DNA from 4 places in the Arthrobacter sp. Helios genome. Region 2 is predicted to be linked to each of the others. Evidence: riboswitches for the same ligand, from Rfam matches in the RefSeq annotation. Region 2 holds a riboswitch; each other region holds the start of a gene.
What was found. A riboswitch is a leader RNA that binds a small molecule or an ion and turns the genes downstream of it on or off. The one in region 2 is predicted to bind S-adenosylmethionine.

Region 1 (3,173 bases), 1.9 Mb from region 2:
TCAGCGCGCCGGGAAATCCAGGAGCCGCCCAGCTGGACGGCCTGCACCAGCAGGATCATCAGGATGATGGCGGTGATCATCAGCCCGGTCTCATAGCGGTAGTAGCCGTAGCGGATGGCGAAGTCGCCGATTCCGCCGCCGCCCACCAGCCCGGCCATCGCGGAATAGGAGATGAAGCTGACCGTCATGATGGTCACGGAGCTGATCAGTCCCGGCCGGGCTTCCACGAGCAGGACGTCGCGGACAATCTGGCTCCGGGTCGCACCCATGGAGCGGGCGGCTTCCACCACTCCCCCGCCGAGGGAGGTGATGTTCTGCTCCACGAACCGGGCAAAGTACGGGATCGCGTTGATGGTCAGCGGCACGATCACCGCCGCGGTGCCGATGGTGGTGCCCACGACGAACCGGGTAAACGGGATAATGGCGATCAGCAGGATCAGGAACGGGAAGGACCGGACCAGGTTGACCAGCGAGTCCAGGATCCGGTGCAGCTTGGGTTTGTGCACCAGCCCGTTGGGACCGAGCGCATACAGCAGCACACCCAGCGGGGTGCCGATCAGCACCGCCAGCGGAATGGCCACCAGGAGCATGATGCCGGTCTGGCCCAGCGCGGTGAGCAGTTCGGGCCAGACTTCGATGATGCGCTCAAGCATGGTGGGCTCCTTCGAGCCGGCTGGCGGCGGTTCTTTGGGCACGGTCCAGGCTGATTTCATCCGAGATCAGGTAGCGGCCGATCGAGGTGGCGGGGCTGAACCCCGGACGCTGCAGCTCGGTGAGCGCGAACTGTTCCACCACGCGTCCGTCCTCCATCACGGCCACGTTGTCCGCGATCGCCTTGATGACATTCATTTCGTGGGTCACCACCACGATCGTGATGCCGAAGCGGGCGTTCACGTCGCTGAGGTACTGCAGCACGGAGGCGGTGGTCCGCGGGTCGACGGCGGAGGTGGGCTCGTCACACAGCAGCACCTTCGGCTCAGTGGCCAGGGCCCGGGCGATGGCCACCCGCTGCTTCTGCCCGCCGGAAAGCTTGGCCGGGTACGCTTCCGCTTTTTCGGACAGGTCGACGACGGCGAGCGCCTCGAGTGCCCGGCGGCGGCGCTCCGCAGCGTTCCTGACGCCGGAGAATTTCAGGGAAAGCTCCACGTTCTGTGCCGCAGTGCGGTTGTTAAGCAGATTGAAGTGCTGGAAGATCATGCCGATCCCGTGCCGGGTGGCTCGCAGGGCCGCGTCATCCAGCGTCGTCACGTCCACGCCGCCCACGAGGACCCGGCCGGAGGTGGGGCGCTCCAGCAGGTTGATGTTGCGCAGCAGCGTGGATTTGCCTGCCCCGGAGAAGCCGATGATTCCCTGGATGCTGCCACGCGGGATCTCCAGTGACACGTCATCCACGGCGGTGAAGCTGGATTCTCCGGTGCCAAAAACGGTCGAAACATTCTCGATCCGAATCATGCCGTCCTCCTTCGGTCATTGCCCGGCAAGAGGTGAGCACCGCACGGCATCCCCATGGGTGCGTTGAGGCGAACCCATGGGGGGACCAAAAGAAAGCGGGTGCTTCTCCATCGGTCCTGGCGGTAGCACCCCTCTCCTTCGCAGGATTACGGAAGGGGTTGCTGCGGCGTCATGGAGCCAGGTCTCTCAGCCGCTCTGGATGGTTATGGGTCCATAAAAGCCGGGGAGGACCCGGATGGACAAGAAGATTTCCGTGTATGGCCCGGCGCGTCGCTCTGTGACGCACCGGGCGTCACACTACGGCTTTGTGACGTCACGGGAACGGGGGCGTTTCCTGCGCTCCGGGGCGGCAGCCAGCCGGCTGCCACAGGTAGGGCAGGATGGTTTTGTGCCGTTTTCCGAACTCTCTCCCTGCCCTTCCCGGGCGGATTCCCGGGCAGCATCCGCCGCTGCCGGTCCGGACCCCGCATGAGGGGCTGGCTTTTCCTTGGGTCTGCCATCCTGCTGGAGGTTGCCGGCTCCCTCTCGCTGAAAGGCGCGCTCTCCGCACCCGGCTGGTACGCCGTCGTCGTGACCGGTTATGTGGGCGCCTTCGTGCTGCTTTCGGCCACGCTGCGGACCGGAATGCCGCTGGGCGTGGCCTACGGAATCTGGGGAGCTGCCGGCGTCGCGCTGACCGCCGTGATGTCCTTCTTCCTGTTCGCGGAGCCCGTGACCCCCTTGATGGCCCTGGGCATCCTGGCCATCATGGCCGGCGTCCTCTGCGTGGAGCTGGGACGGCAGGCGGCAGAGAAGCGGTCAGGAGGAGAGGCGTAATGGCGTGGCTCTTCCTCTGCACCGCCATCGTCTTCGAGGTGGGCGGCACCCTGTGCCTGCGGATGTCCCTGGACAACAAGCGCTGGTACGCCGGTGTTCTCACGGGCTATCTGGTGGCCTTCACCATGCTGGCCCTCACCCTGGCCGATGGGATGGCCCTGGGTGTTGCCTACGGAATCTGGGCCGCTGCCGGCGTGGCGCTGACCGCGGTCCTGGGTCGGATCCTTTTCAAGGAGCCCCTGACCTGGCTGATGGGGCTGGGCATCGTCCTGATCATCGGCGGTGTGCTCCTCGTGGAGATCGGTGCGGGAGGATAGGAGGCGTGACTCTTTCCGAACGCCCCGCGCTCACCCCCGCCCTGAGCGGGGCAGAGTTCCGCCGCTGGTACTGGCTCAAGGAGGAGCTGCAGGCCTTTGCCCGAAGCCAGGGGCTGCCCGCTTCGGGATCCAAGGAAATTCTGGCCGGGCGGACCGCGGCGTTCCTGGACGGCAAGCCCCTTCCGGCCGTGCCTGCCCCGGCCGCCAGGAAGGAGAGTGCCCGCCGCCTGCTGCCCCCGCTGACCATCCACACCGTGGTCCCGGCCGGGCACCCCTGCAGCCAGGTCCTGCGCGACTTCTTCGTTAACGCCCTGGGCCCCGGGTTCCGGTTCGACGCACCCATGCGGGAATTCTTCGCCGGCAATGACGGCACGGCAACCATGGGCGCTGCGCTCGACCACTGGCATGCCACCCGGGACAGCGCTGCCCGCCCGATTGGGGCGCAGTTTGAGCTGAACCGTTTCTCCCGCGACTGGCACACCCGCAATCCGGGCGGTACCCGGCAGCAGATGCTTGCGGCCTGGAAGGCCCACCGCTCCCTGCCTGTAGACCAGCGGCTGCCCTAGAGTCCGTAGCGCCCGGCTTCGA
Region 2 (3,173 bases):
CTCGGGGTCCAGGTCCTCATCGCTGCTGAACAAGTCACTCACATCCCAAGGCTACCCGCGCGCTCTCCCTCTCCGCGGACCAGCGGTCCCCGGCGGATGGAGTCCCAGACTGCCAGCGGAGTTCAGGGACTGGAAGGAAACCCGGCGGGCTAGAGGGAAACTGAACCGTCGATGCAGGTTACGGACTCTCCGCCCACCCAGATGCGGCCCTCCCGCATAAAGACCCGGACCAGGCCGGAACGGTGCACTGCGGTGCCCTGCGTGACCGTGTAGCGTTCCCCGGCCAGGCCTTCACCGATCAGCCACTGGGCCAGGCCGGCATTCAGGCTGCCGGTGACCGGGTCCTCGGATACGCCCAGGCCGGGGGCGAAGGCGCGCACCTCGAAGTCGGTTTCAGCGGTTTCGGGCTGCGGGCCGATCACGCCGACCCGAAGGTTGCCGAGCGCGGCGTGGTCCGGGCGCAGCGAAAGCACTGTCTCCGCGTCGGGCAGCAGCAGCCCCAGCCACCCCGGCCCGTTGTCCACCCACTGGTGGCCGTCCACCTGGTTCGGGGTGAGCCCCAGAGCAGCGGTGACCCGGGCAAGGATGTCCTCCTCCACGGGACCGGTCCGGATGAGCCTTGGCGCGGCGAACGCGGCCAGCCCGGCATTGACCCGCAGCGGCACCAGGCCGATTCCGCACTCCTGGATCACCAGCCCCGGCCGTACCGGGGTGTTCCCGGCCTCGGTCCACGCATGGCAGGTGCCGAGTGTTGGATGGCCCGCGAACGGAATCTCTCCCCCTGGCGTGAAGATCCGGACCCGGTAGTCGGCTTCCTCCTGCGTGGCCGGGAGCACGAACGTCGTCTCCGAGAGATTTGTCCAGCGCGCGAACTGGAGCATGGCTTCATCGTCCAGGCCGTCCCCGTCCAGCACCACCGCCAGCGGATTGCCCTGAAAGGGGCGGCTGCCAAAGACGTCTACCTGCTTGAACCAGCGTTGTCTCATGCGGACACTTTAGTGGCTCCCCCGGCAGCAGGCTGGCAGCCCGGCGGTTACGAAGTGTTGCGGATCCGCCACTGCGTGTGACACGGGTTTGCGCCCGCCCCTGCCCCGCCCCTAGATTGATGGGCAGAATCAAGAGTTCCAGCCACAGGCCCTGGCCGGTTGGACGGCAACCCTCTCGCCATAGCGGGGTGCTCCAGGTGACGATTCGGCCGTCCCGGTGGATCTCCCGGTGCGGCAAGTACAGCGTCCCCGTGCTGCCTTCCGGGCAGCGGGCGCATCAGGCAGAGGAAGTCCCATGGCCCTTGAAACCGATCTGCAGCCCACTGCCCTCCGCCGCGCGTTTGGCCGTTTCCCATCCGGAATCGCGGCCCTGTGCGCCGAAATTGACGGCGTACCGCAGGGCATCGTCGCGTCGTCCTTCACCGTGGGGGTCTCCATGGAGCCGCCGCTGGTCATGTTCGCGGTCCAGAACACCTCGCGGACCTGGCCGGTGCTGCGCTCCGCGCAGCGGATCGGCGTGTCCGTCCTCGGGACAGGGCACGACGGCGTCTGCCGCCAGATTGCCTCCCGCGACGGCGACCGGTTCGCCGGCCTCGAACTGCACGAAGCTGAGGGCGCGCTGTTCCTGGACGAAGCTGCCCTGTGGCTCGACTGCTCGATCGAAAATGAGGTACCGGCCGGAGACCACGCTGTGGTGCTTCTACGGGTCCACGGCTACTCCACCCATGAGGACGCCCATGAACCGCTGGTATTCCACGGCTCAGCGTTCCGTAACCTGGCGGTTCCTGAGTTCGCCTGACCGGGACAGGCAACCGCCGGATTCTGTAGCAGCCGGACTCAGTACCAAGGAAAAGGGTGCACACCCCGGGCTGAATTGCCCCGGGGTGTGCACCCTTTCGGTGCTAAATCCCTGCTGCTAAATCCCTCCTGCTGAGCTACGCGTCCAGTCCAAGGCTGAACAGCGTCGCGATGCTGCCGGCTTTCAGGCTGGCCATCCCCGGGTTGGCGGATGTTGTGAGCCCGGTCCAGATCTGGTTCGCTCCGGCGTTCTTCGAATACATCCCCACGATTCCCTCGTCCCGGTAGAAGTCGAGGTAGCTCGAAACCGCGCTCTTGAGATGTCCGTCTGCCTCGGGGAGCCACTCCTGATTAGCTTCGGCAGCAGAGCAGGCAGCGACCTTGGCCGGGGTGCCGGGCACCAGGCACATATCGGGCCGTGCTTCGCTGTGGATCGCCCCGCGGGTATCCATAAACCAGCGCTGGACCGCAGTGTCAGCGCACAGTGCCTTGTTTTTAGGGACGGTAACGCTGAGGTCCCCGCCCAACACCAGGCAGTGCCCGTTGTTGACAAGCAGCCGGCCTCCGGTCGGCAGTATCCGGGTGGAATTTTCCGTGAAGCCGTTTGAGGACATCAGGGCGGCGAGTTCCGCCGTGGTTGCCGCGTCCTTCGCATCGAGCTTTGCCTGATTGTCCTGGATAAACGTGTCGATCACGGCAGTGGCGAAATTCAGTCCGGAGAGCGTGGCGATGCTGCTGGCCTTCAGCGTTGCCATTCCCGGGTTCTGCGATGCGGCCAGGCCCTGCCAGATCTGGTTGGCCCCGGACGTCCGGCCGTACATGCCGGCGATTCCCTGGTGCCGGTGGAAGTCGAGGTAGTTGGACACCGCACTCTTCAGGTGTCCGTCGGCCTCGGCGATCCACACCTGGGACGCTGCGGTCGTGGCGCACGCCGCCATCTTCACCGGCGTACCGGGAACCAGGCACAGGTCCGGACGCTCTTCGCTGTGAACCGCCCCGCGTGCGTCCATCACCCAGCGCTGGGCGGCGGTGTCTGCGCACAGGGTTTTGTCCTGCGGGACTGTGACGCCGAGGTCCGCGCCCAGCACCAGGCAATGTCCGCCGTCAACAAGCAGCCGGCCACCGGCAGGAAGGACCTGCGTGGGACTCTCCACCAGTCCGAGGGAAGACATCAGGGTGAACAGCTCCGCTGTGGCGGCCGGGTCCTGTGCGTCGAGCTTTGCCTGATTGCGCTGGATGAAGGCATCGACCGAGGCAGCTGCGGCGGACTGCTTCTGGACAGCTGCTGCCACACCCTGGGCCACCGGCGTGAGGCCGCTCAGATCGTCTTTCCAGCTCTCCAGCAAGATCATGCCGTCCGTGTCCAGCAGCGGTACCGCCTGCTTGGCG
Region 3 (3,173 bases), 1.9 Mb from region 2:
TTGACCGCCGGGGCGAAGCGGTACCTGGCGCCCCGGTGGGTTTCGGGCAGTTTGTCGCCGGCGCCGAAGAGTTTGTTCCGCAGCGTTCCGGGCGCGTACCCGGAGGGGTAGGCGCCGCGCTGCTGCAGCTCCGGCACAACGAACTCCACCACATCCTCGAACGTCCCGGGGGTGACGGCGTAGGCCAGGTTAAAACCGTCGACGTCGGTTTCCTCGACCCAGCGGATCAGCTCCTCGGCGACTTCGGCACCGGAACCCACCAGCCGCGGGCCCAGCCCGCCGATCCCGGCGGATTCGGCGATGTCCCGCACGGTCCAGGGCTCGCCGTCGTCCTTCACCTTCTGGAAGTTCGCGGCGGCGGACTGGATGGCGTTGGACTCCACGTTGCCCAGCGGTTCATCCAGGTTGTAGGTGGAGAGGTCCACCCCCATCCACCCGGACATCAGGGCGAGTGCGCCCTCGTCGCTGGTGTAGCGCTGGTAGTCCTGGTGCTTGGCTTCGGCTTCCTCGGCGGTCGCGGCCGTGATGATTGTCAGCAGCGTGTAGATCCGGATCGAGTAGCGGTCCCGGCCGGCCGCTTCGGCGGCGTCGCGGATCTTGGTGACGGTGGCCTTCAGCTTCTCCACGGTCGGGGCTCCCACGAACACAGCCTCGGCGTTCTCGGCCGCGAACGCGATGCCGCGCGGCGAGGCGCCGGCCTGGAAGATCACCGGGGTCCGCTGCGGGGAGGGCTCGGAAATGTGGATGCCGGGGACCTTGAAGTACTTGCCCTCATGGTTGATGTCATGGACCTTGGAGGGGTCGGTGAAGACACCCGTTTCGCGGTCCCGGACCACGGCGTCGTCTTCCCAGGAGCCTTCGAGCAGCTTGTAGACCACTTCCAGGTATTCGTCGGCGTGGTTGTACCGCTCGTCGTGCTCCAGCTGGTCTTCCTGGCCCATGTTCCGTGCGGCGGAGGGCAGGTAGCCGGTGACCACGTTCCACCCGACCCGGCCGTTCGTAATGTGGTCCAGGGTGGAGAGCCGGCGGGCAAACGGGTACGGGTGTTCGTACGCGGTGCCGGCGGTGACGCCGAAGCCCAGGTTCTCGGTGACCAGGGCCATGGCGGAGACCAGCAGCAGCGGATCGTTGACCGGCACCTGGGTGCCCTGGCGCAGCGTGGCCTCGTTGGAGGAACCGTAAACGTCGTAGGTGCCCAGCACGTCGGCGATGAAAATGCCGTCGAAAAGCCCGCGTTCGCAGGTCTTGGCCAGCTCGGTCCAGTAGCGGATGTCGTTGTACCGGGAGGACTGGTCCTCGGGGTGGCGCCACAGGCCGGGCGACTGGTGGCCCACGCAGTTCATGTCGAAGGCGTTGAAGCGGATCTGTCGGGGTGCGGGCGAATTGGCCATGGAAGTCCTTTTCCGGTTTGACGCACCGTCGAAGGAGCGCCGTACTTGCCGCAGGCTGATGCGCCTGCGACCGGATCGTCATCTGGGGCACCCCGCCACGGGAGAGGGTTGCCGCCCAACCAGCCAGAGCTTCGCGTTGGGACTCATGATCCTGCCCGCCCAGTATGGAACACCGCCCCCGGTGGCGCGCAAGCTGCGGGGTGTCACGCGGCGTAATGCCCGGGTTCGGAAAGAGCGCTGGCTGGGTATTGCCACAAACGGCATTATGCGTCTAAGATCACATTTATCAGGGCAAGAATAGAGACTTCCTGTTGGAGGTCTTTTCTTGCCCTTTTTGCGTTTCTATTGGGCCGTGGTCTCTGACAGGAGCAATCCCGACAGAGAGGTCGGCCATAATGTCGAGTTTTACACTCCGCGGCGTGCACGACGTAGTTTCTTACATTGACGCCCGCCCCAAGATAGCGGGCCGGGCCGGGGTCATTTGGTGGCTCGCGCTGGGCGGCCTGTTCCTAGACGCCTTTTCCAACTCTGCGCTGAGCGCCGGCCTTGGACCCATGACCAGGGACCTGGAGCTGAGCGCCACCCAGGTTGCCATCCTGACGTCCCTCGCATCCTGGGTCGCCATCGTGTTCAATCCGATTGGCGGTTGGATGGCGGACCGCTGGGGCCGCATTCCTCCACTGGTTTTCGCTAAGTTCCTGGCGCTGATCGGCGCCGGCCTGGCCGCCTTTGCACCCGCTTTCGAGCTGGTGCTGGTGGGACGCTTCTTCGTGGGTGCCGCCTACGGCATCGACTTTGCGATCGCCATGGCCCTGTTGGCAGAATTTACCCCCGCCCGGTTCAAGAGCCGCCTGAACACCTGGCAGGGCATCTGGTACACCGCGGTGAGCTCCAACCTGATTCTGGCCATCCTGTTCTACAACATGGGTGTCGGAGAATCGATCTGGCGCTACGCCGTCGGCTCAGCGGGCATCGTGGCCCTGGCCCTCTTTGTCGCCCAGCTCGCTTTTATGGTCGAAAGCCCCACCTGGGCAGCCCGGAAGGGCCTGCTTGAAAAGGCGGCCGCCTCCATGACGAAGATTTATGGTGAGCCTTTCACTGCAGCGCCCGTCGAAGACCGCTCCCCGATCCTGAACCAGGCGACAAAGGGTTTCGCCAACATCGCGCTGATTTTCCGTGGAATCTACCTTCCACGGACGATCCTCGCTGCCACCATCCAGATGGGGCAGTCCATCCAGTATTTCGCCGTCGGCTGGTACCTGCCGATTATTAGCCTCACCCTGTTCGGTGAAGACTTCGTGGTGGCCACATTGGGCGCGCTTGTCTTCAACCTATTTGGTATCGTCGGCGGCTTCCTTTCGCCGATGATCGGCAGGAAAATCGGCCTGCGCAAGGCCTCAGCAGTCGGCTTCGGCGCCGTCTTCATCATGCTGGTGATACTGGGAGCCTTCTACGAGAGCCTGCCGATCTTCCTGGCCTTCCTGATCCCGTCCCTGTTCATCCTGTTCCACTCCGGCGGGCCCGGCGCCAACGGCAAGAGCATCTCCACCCTGTCCTTCCGCAGCGAACTGCGAGCGGGAGCCAACGGTGTTATCGGGGCGCTTGGCAGCACCGGAGCGGCTCTGGGCCTGCTCGTCTTCCCCATCCTCAAGCAGGACCTTGGCCTCGGACCCACCTTCCTGATCCTTTCCGCCGTACCGCTGATCGCCTGCATCGTTTGCTCGGTGATCAAATGGGATCCCACCCGCGCAGCGGTCAGCCCGGATGAAGAAGAGAATGCTC
Region 4 (3,173 bases), 300 kb from region 2:
GCCCAGTTCCCGGTTGACGCGGCGCAGCAGGGCCAGCACCTCGTGGGTGGTTTCCGGGTCCAGTGCCGAGGTGGCCTCGTCTGCCAGCAGGATTTTGGGCGACGCGGCCAGCGCACGAGCTATGCCGACCCGCTGCTTCTGACCCCCGGAAAGCTGCTCGGGGTAGCTTGACGCCTTGTCCGAGAGCCCGACGAAGGCGAGCAGTTCCTCCACCCGCGCTGCGATTTCCGGCTTGCTCCGCCCGGCCACGCGGAGCGGGTAGGCGATGTTGTTGCGGACGGTCTTGGAGTTGAAGAGGTTGAACTGCTGGAAGATCATGCCGATGCCCAGGCGCAATGACTTCAGCTTCCGCTCGGGAACCCCGGAGACCTGCTGCCCATCCACGGTGATGCTGCCGGATGTGCTGGTTTCGAGGGCATTGATGAGCCGGACCAGGGTGGACTTACCCGCGCCGGAATAGCCGATGATGCCGAAGATCTCCCCGGCCTCAATCTCGAGGTTGATCTCCTTCAGCGCGGCCACGGCGGGTTCGCCCTTCCGGGCCGGCGGATAGGACTTGGAGACGTTCTGCAGTGAAATGAGGGCCATGAAGGTTCCTTGTTTTTCAGACGGGTGTCCCGGCCGGCAGCTGCTGCCGCCGGCCGGGACCCTTCGGTGATGCGGCCGGGGTTAGCCCAGGGCTTCGATGTCCTTCTGGACCTTTTCCAGCGACGTCTTCAGGTCCTCCACCGGAACTTTTAGGAACTTGGCGGTGTTGCCTGAGGCCTCCTGCACACCGTCCTGGACGGACTGGGTGTTCTGGTAGATCTCCACCAGCTTCACGTACGTCTCATTGTTTTCCTCGCCGGCGCGGGCCGCGAAGATGTTCACGTAGGGAATGGCCGCGGGATCCGCGGGGTCATCCTGCGCAATGGCATCCTCAAACTTCAGCCCGGCGTCTTCCACGAAGTCGTTGTTGATGATGGCTGCGGCAACGTCGGGCAGCGAGGTGGGTGTCAGCGACGCTTCCAGGGTGGTCACCTTGACCTTGGACTTTGCTGCATCGATGTCATCGAGGGTGGAGAACGCGCTGCCGCCGCCTTCCAGGGTCACCAGACCTGCGGACTGCAGCACCAGCAGGCCGCGGGACAGGTTGCTCTCATCATTGGGGATGGCCACGGTGGCGCCGTCGGGGATCTCTTCCACGGAGTCGTACTGCGTGGAGTAGAGGCCCAGCGGGTAGATGGCGGTGGAGCCGACAGGTGTCAGGTCGCTTCCGCTGGCAACGTTGTAGCGGGCCAGGTAGACGATGTGCTGGAACTGGTTCAGGTCCAGCTCACCCTCTGACAGCGCCGGGTTGGGCAGGGTGTACTCGCCGAAGTCGACGATTTCGACGTCGATACCCTCCGCCTTGGCTGCCTCGGTATAGGTGGCCCAGTACGGATCGCTGGCACCAACGACGCCGATTTTCACCGGCGCACCTTCGTCACCGGCCGCGGAACCGCAGGCAGCCATGCCGAGGGCAAGGAGGGGTGCTGCGGCAAGAGCCAGGATTTTCCTGCTGAGTTTCATGGTTCGGTTCTTCTCCTGAATGGGTCCGCGGCAAACCGCGGAAGGGTGGGGAGGCGCAGGCCGCTGTGAGGGCAATGCCGGCGCCGTACTTGCCCTGCGGAAGGTCTCCGCCAGGGCCGAATCTTCACCTGGAGCACCCCGCTACGACGAGAGGGTTGCTGTCCAGCCGGCCAGGGCCGTTGGCTGGAACTCTTGATTCCGGACCCACGCTAGGGGCGCCTTCAGCCCGGTCCAAATGTTGCGCCATGAGGCTTCGCGCCCCGTCGCGGAAGGTCATATTGCGCCATGTGCTGTCATACAGGGCAGCCCCGGTACTTCACTGCCGGCCAGCCCGTTGGTGAAGCACGGGCCGCGGGGTCGGTAGTCTGGGTGCTTCCTGCCGCGGAAATCAACGGCAGTGAACGTCCAGGAAGGCTGATCAATCCAAGATGGCTGATCAATCCAGGAAGGCTGATCATGGGCATGGTTGAGGATCTCGGCGCGGACGACGTTTGTGCCCTGGCGGCACGCCACGGTTTGCTGCTCGAACCGGGGAGCGTCCGCTTCAACGAAGCCGGCCTGGACTACCGGGTGGCGTTTGCTGCGGAAGTGCAAACCTCTGAGCGGGACAATGAACAAGTTCTTCAACGGTGGGTCCTGCGCGTGCCGCGCCGGGCGGACGTGGCGGCGAACCAGGACGAGGAACGGGCCATCCTGGACTTTGTCCGTCCGCGGCTTTCGGTGGCCGTCCCGGATTGGCAGATCCAGGCCGATGACCTGATTGCCTACCCGCTGCTGCCCGGCTCCCCCGGACTGACCGTGGGTCCGGAGAACCAGACGGACTGGCATTTCGACCCGTCCGGCAAGGCCTATCTGCAGTCTCTGGCGGAGCTGATCGCGTCCCTGCACGGCCTGGATGCCGGTGCCGCCGCCGCAGCTGGTATTCCGGCCGAAACGCCGCACGCTGTCCGCCGGCACTGGGCGGACGGGCTTCGCAGAGTGGAAAAGGAGTTCCGGATCGCGCCGGACCTGCTGGCGGGCTGGGAGCAGTGGCTCAGCGATGACCGGCTCTGGCCGGAGCGGACCGTCCTGACACACGGTGAACTGTATCCCGCCCACCTGCTGCTGGATGAGGCAGACCGCATCGTTTCCGTGCTGGACTGGACCACCGCCAAGGTCAGCGATCCTGCGCTCGAATTCATGTATATCCAGCTGATTTCGCCGGATTCGCTGGAGGAAACCGCCGCGCGCTATGAGGAGGCAACCGGAACTTCCGAGCCGCACCTGGTGGAGCGCTGCACCGCCCTCATTGCAGCCGGCCCGCTGAACCATGCGCTCTATGCCCTGACGACGGGGCTCCCCGAGCACCGGGACGCCGCCGCTGCCCAGCTGTTTCCCTGACCGGCTGTCCCTGCCCGGCTGTTTCCCTGCCCAGCAGTTCGCTGACCGGCTGTTCCCGAAACAGCTGCCGCCGGCGGCGCATCCTCCGGCGGTGCATCTTCGGCCAGGGCCGTCTGGCGGTCGGGTCCGGAGCGTGTGTATCCTGCCAGCAGTGCAAACTTCTTCTTTTTCGTGACGCAGAACTTTTTCTGCCATTCCGCCTTCACGCGGAACCGTGAAACTGCTCCCTGGCGGGCAGTGAT

Region 1: it holds a riboswitch for S-adenosylmethionine, as region 2 does, so the genes downstream of both, ArtHe_RS15955 (ATP-binding cassette domain-containing protein) here and ArtHe_RS06880 (flavin reductase family protein) in region 2, are expected to answer to the same signal.
Region 3: it holds a riboswitch for S-adenosylmethionine, as region 2 does, so the genes downstream of both, ArtHe_RS15895 (LLM class flavin-dependent oxidoreductase) here and ArtHe_RS06880 (flavin reductase family protein) in region 2, are expected to answer to the same signal.
Region 4: it holds a riboswitch for S-adenosylmethionine, as region 2 does, so the genes downstream of both, ArtHe_RS05545 (MetQ/NlpA family ABC transporter substrate-binding protein) here and ArtHe_RS06880 (flavin reductase family protein) in region 2, are expected to answer to the same signal.

The regions. Positions count from the first base shown of each region.
Region 1 is NZ_CP095402.1:3,472,165-3,475,337, reverse strand. Features, by position in the region: gene ArtHe_RS15960 (methionine ABC transporter permease) at 1-653, opposite strand, end outside; gene ArtHe_RS15955 (ATP-binding cassette domain-containing protein) at 646-1,452, opposite strand; SAM riboswitch class I at 1,557-1,658, opposite strand; gene ArtHe_RS15950 (SMR family transporter) at 1,921-2,268, shown strand; gene ArtHe_RS15945 (SMR family transporter) at 2,268-2,585, shown strand; gene ArtHe_RS15940 (SAP domain-containing protein) at 2,591-3,151, shown strand; gene ArtHe_RS15935 (CoA-binding protein) at 3,148-3,173, opposite strand, start outside.
Region 2 is NZ_CP095402.1:1,546,936-1,550,108, forward strand. Features, by position in the region: gene ArtHe_RS06870 (replication-associated recombination protein A) at 1-12, opposite strand, end outside; gene ArtHe_RS06875 (PhzF family phenazine biosynthesis protein) at 150-986, opposite strand; SAM riboswitch class IV at 1,114-1,233, shown strand; gene ArtHe_RS06880 (flavin reductase family protein) at 1,282-1,785, shown strand; gene ArtHe_RS06885 (M66 family metalloprotease) at 1,922-3,173, opposite strand, start outside.
Region 3 is NZ_CP095402.1:3,462,668-3,465,840, reverse strand. Features, by position in the region: gene ArtHe_RS15895 (LLM class flavin-dependent oxidoreductase) at 1-1,391, opposite strand, end outside; SAM riboswitch class IV at 1,428-1,542, opposite strand; gene ArtHe_RS15890 (MFS transporter) at 1,787-3,173, shown strand, end outside.
Region 4 is NZ_CP095402.1:1,246,947-1,250,119, reverse strand. Features, by position in the region: gene ArtHe_RS05550 (methionine ABC transporter ATP-binding protein) at 1-588, opposite strand, end outside; gene ArtHe_RS05545 (MetQ/NlpA family ABC transporter substrate-binding protein) at 670-1,551, opposite strand; SAM riboswitch class IV at 1,632-1,749, opposite strand; gene ArtHe_RS05540 (macrolide 2'-phosphotransferase) at 1,837-2,931, shown strand.